DNA from 2 places in the Vibrio profundum genome. Region 1 is predicted to be linked to the other one. Evidence: predicted binding sites of a transcription regulator. Region 1 holds the regulator's gene; the other holds the start of a gene.

The links. Region 1 encodes PurR, which represses purine synthesis genes. Its sites were predicted from a motif close to TNANGNAAACGTTTNCNTNA; they were not measured.
Region 2: a site for PurR is predicted at 1,504-1,523, ahead of L4C34_RS07900 (NCS2 family permease). Genes of this name have one in related genera too.

What each region holds. Positions count from the first base shown of each region.
Region 1 covers NZ_JAKJTA010000003.1:463,327-465,743, forward strand. Annotated here, with positions in the region: gene L4C34_RS02090 (MFS transporter) at 1-532, opposite strand, end outside; gene purR (HTH-type transcriptional repressor PurR) at 735-1,739, opposite strand; gene torD (molecular chaperone TorD) at 1,939-2,417, opposite strand, start outside.
Region 2 covers NZ_JAKJTA010000007.1:78,881-81,297, reverse strand. Annotated here, with positions in the region: gene L4C34_RS07905 (aminoacyl-histidine dipeptidase) at 1-1,178, opposite strand, end outside; gene L4C34_RS07900 (NCS2 family permease) at 1,542-2,417, shown strand, end outside.

The DNA.
Region 1 (2,417 bases):
ATATGGCGATCAGAGTGAATATCGATAAGCCCACAAAAACGGCGCGCCATGCAAACCCTTGGAGTATTACCGCGCCGATCAGCGGCGCCAGCGCAGGCGAGAGTTGGCTGGAAATGGAAAAGTAGGCAAACGCTTTCTTAATCGTATCTTGTCTATCACATACATCGGAAATAATCGCCCGAGCAATCACGGGAGCGCCCCCCGCCCCTAAGCCAGTGAGTAAACGACACGCATAAAGCTGCTCGATATTTTGTGCAAAGGCCGATAAGAGTGCCCCGGTATCGACAATCAAAAACGCGAGTAATATCGCTTTCTTCCTGCCATAGACATCAGAATAAGCACCATAAAAAAATTGTGATATTGCCGCACTCACCAAGTAGATGACAATGAGTTGTTTGGTTTGGTATTCACTTACCGACAGCGATTGCATGATATAGGGAAGGGCAGGATTGAGCATATCCATCCCCATGAGCCCAATCACCAATATGAAACAAGAGAATAGAATCGTGTGTTTTTGCGTTGTATTGAACATAATAATCGCGAGGAGTGAGTAGATAGCTGTGCGATATTATTAACGAGAAACAAGTTTTTTTCTGGTTGTGCTTCTCAGTATTGAATCGCACGTAGAATGGGGCGCATTTCTCAGGAAGATTTGGCGTGCCAGGTAGGATACAAAAATGCCCGACTAGATTAGCCGGGCATTCAGTTAAAGTATTTCAAACGTTTAACGGCACTTAGCGAATATCTTTTACCGTATTGCGCACGACTATCTCAGGCTGCATTTCGAAGACACGTTTTTCGTGTTTTTTATCCTTGATGCGTTCAAGTAGAATTTCGAATGCGTTTTTACCCACTCGGCGCTTAGGCTGGTGGATAGTGGTAAGCGGTGGTGAGAAATATTCCGCTAACTCAATATTGTCATAACCAATAACTGACATATCTTCAGGCACTTGTATGCCTTTTTGCTGCAAACGACTAATTAAGCCAAGTGCCATGGTATCGTTAAAGCAAAATACCGCTGTTGGCTTTTTATCCATGACTGCAATTTTATCTGCCGCGAGCACGGCCGTGTCGCATTCAAAATTGCCTTCTAAGATCCAGTCCTCGTTAACCTTAATGTCTTTCTCCGACAATGCGCGTTTGTAACCTCGAATGCGCTCTTGGCAGGCCGCTTTTTCTATTTGTCCGCTTAAACAAGCAATATCAGTGTGGCCGTTATCCATCAAGAATTTGGTCGCTAAATAGCCACCTTCTTCTGAGTTATCGATGATTTTGTCAGCTTGTGAGCTCTCAGGGCCCCAATCCATCACGACTTTTGGAATATCTTTGTGTTGGTCAAGCATCTCACGCAATTCTTCAGTTAGGTCAGAACACATCACCAACATACCGTCAACGCGTTTCTCAGCGAGCATGCGAATATAGTCGCGCTGCTTTTCGTAGATCCCACCAGTGTTACACAAAATCAAAGTGTAGCCTTGACGGTAACAGTAGCTTTCAACACCATCGATGACTTCAGAGAAAAACAGGTTCGTCGACTGAGTGACTAGCATCCCGATAGTGCGTGTCGTGTTGCATTTTAAACTGCGTGCGACCGCGCTTGGCGCGTAGTTGAGTTCTTTTACCGCCGCTTGAACTCTCTCTTGCGTGGTTTCAGCAACAAAACGAGTCTTATTGATTACGTGTGAAACTGTGGTGGTTGATACGCCAGCGAGGCGTGCAACGTCTTTAATGGTGGCCATTGTTCTGTCCTATTATTTCTGCCACATTTATTTGGACGGGCAGACAGTCCTACATACAGCAAAACCGCCAAACTACGGCGGTTTACATAATTTCATCATCTTTTTCTCGATTGCGTTGCCGATTTTAGTGTGCCTGTCTTATTACCGCAACAGAAAACCACGCTCTGACTTTGTTTATTGGCTTAATTTGCACGGTATTTTACAAACGCTGTTTAGTCGCGAGGTATTCACAATCCAGTTCAAGGAAGCAAACTAACAAGCGTGCGATCGATGCGTAGAAGCCAAAGCTGTCTTTGTGATTGAGTTGCTCTCTAAAGTCATATAACCAAGACAGCAAATAACGGCGGATAAACATCTCTTGTTCAGTGAGCGCTTCATTGAAGTGCGCCAGTTTTTCGAGCTCGTTGGAGCGAATAATTAAATTGCCAAGAAAGTCGAGCTCATTAGAGATGTGATCGGCAGGTTCTTTGTTGGATGGGTCGACAGTGACATAGTGGCTGGCCATCAAGGCCACAATCTCTTGGGTCGAAGTATGTAAAGAGGGGTTGGCCACGTTACGGTAATGAGATGCGCAGGTGGAAATGACGTTCTGATTCGAACTGAGGAATAGGTCGTTAAAGTCTGACGCTAGCACAATTTGCGCATCTTCCATTGTCCTCAACTGGTTGATGCAATGGA
Region 2 (2,417 bases), on a different contig from region 1:
TTTGCGCCTGCCAGATCTGCCACTGAACGTAGCATGCTCTCTACTTGCTCTTTACCAGAATCGATCAGTGAACGAACTAAGCACAAGATAGTCACTTTGTTTGCATCTGTCGTGATCACGCCAACGTTTAGAGAAGTCTCTACCACGCCTTCAATGTCGTCGCTCATGCGAATCACACCATTCGGACATGCGTTCAGTGTAGCGATCAGTTTTTTCTGGTCGTCTGCTGCGATGATTTCTGGCTGGCCATCAACGGCTTCGTTGAAAGTAACAAGGTTAGTTTCAATACTGCCTAGCTCGCTGCGTAGCATTTCAGTGAAGTGAGTGTATAGCGCATCTAGCTTGTTTAGGTTTTCTTCTGGTAGTGCGACAGTGATAAAGCCTTCACGTGGGATAGCATTACGTAGGCTACCACCACGGAATTCAACTAGGCGTAGATTTAGCTCTTCTGCGTGGCCTGCTAGGAAGCGAGCCAGCAACTTATTTGCGTTGCCACGGCCAGTGTTGATATCACAACCAGAGTGACCGCCTTTTAGGCCTTTAAGGGTAAGCTGGCGAGCAACGTAACCCATTGGTAGCGCTTCGCGAGTGATGTCGAATGTGATAGCGCCATCGACGCCGCCCGCACAACCCATGTACACTTCGCCTTCTTGCTCTGAATCTGTGTTCAGCAAGATGTCACCTTCTAGCCAACCTGGCTGAAGGTTGAACGCACCTGTCATGCCTGCTTCTTCGTCGATAGTCAGCAGCACTTGAAGTGGACCGTGTTGAATGTCGTCAGCGGCAAGAACTGCCAAGCAAGACGCCATGCCCATGCCGTTGTCTGCGCCTAACGTGGTGCCTTGCGCTGTTACCCATTCGCCGTCAATGTAAGGACGAATCGGGTCTGTGACGAAATCGTGCGCCGTATCTTCATTCTTCTGCGGCACCATATCGATATGGGCTTGCAGTACTACGCTTTTGCGATCTTCCATACCAGGGGTTGCTGGCTTTTTGATGAATACGTTACCTACGTCATCGCGACGAACATCTAGATTCTGCTCTTTCGCCCAACCTACGATGTAGCTAGCTAACGCTTCTTCGTGCTTTGATGGGTGAGGAATGGAACAAATCTTGTCGAAGAATTGCCACACAGGGCGAGGCGATAGGTTACTAATTTCAGAATGATCTTGAGACACGGATAGCTCCTTTCAGTATTTTTGCCACACTTTTGTTTTATTTCGACTCAGTCTTTATCCGCATAAAAACGGAGGAAGGGACGGCCGATTTATCGGGCAAGGATAACATAACGATAACAGGGAGTGGGAAATCCTTTGGAAGGCTACTCTGGCCAGCCTGTAGTGCCTTATGTACGGATACGATGACAGTTTAGCTTTAACTCTTGTCTGCACCGTAAAAATCTCACTTTTCACATAATTTCTAAAACTTGCTCGCATGGAATTTGCGCGGGACAATGCCGCTTGAGGTTACTTGGGTATAAACTTATAATCCCGACCCAAACGATTACGCAATCGTTTTTATTCTATGCTGCGAGAGCCTCTATGTTAGAAAAGTTATTTAAACTGAGTGAATATGGAACCAATGCCCGAACGGAAGTTGTCGCCGGATTGACCACTTTTTTGACCATGGCGTACATTATCTTTGTGAACCCCGCGATACTATCATCGACAGGGATGGATCACGGAGCAGTGTTTGTGGCAACGTGTCTGGCCGCCGCCATTGGCTGTTTCATCATGGGCTTTGTGGCTAACTTCCCTATCGCACAGGCGCCGGGGATGGGGTTGAATGCCTTTTTCACTTACTCAGTTGTACTGGGCATGGGCTATACATGGCAAGTGGCACTAGCTGCTGTGTTTATGTCGGGCTGCCTGTTTATTCTGCTTAGCTTGTTTAAAATACGCGAGCTGATCATTGATTCTATCCCTATGTCTTTGCGGACGGGGATTTCTGCTGGTATCGGTCTGTTTCTGGCGTTCATCGCCTTAAAAAACGCAGGAATTATTGCCGCTAACCCAGCCACCTTTGTCACGTTAGGTGATATTACCTCGATGCCATCTCTTCTTGCTTGCGTCGGTTTTTTTCTGACAATAGCCTTGGTATATAGAGGTGTGGCGGGCGCCGTGATGATTGGTATTCTCGCGGTAACAGCGTTAGGCATAGTGTTTGGCGGTGTGCAATGGCAAGGGGTGATGTCGATGCCTCCGAGTATCGCACCAACCTTTCTAGCTTTGGATTTTTCTGGTTTGTTCCAAGTTGGAATGATTTCGGTGGTTTTCGCGTTTTTGTTTGTTGATTTGTTCGATACGGCTGGCACCTTAGTCGGCGTGGCGAGCAAAGCGGGGCTGATGAAAGAAGACGGCAAGATCCCGCGTTTAAACAAAGCACTATTAGCTGACTCCACCGCTACGTCAATTGGT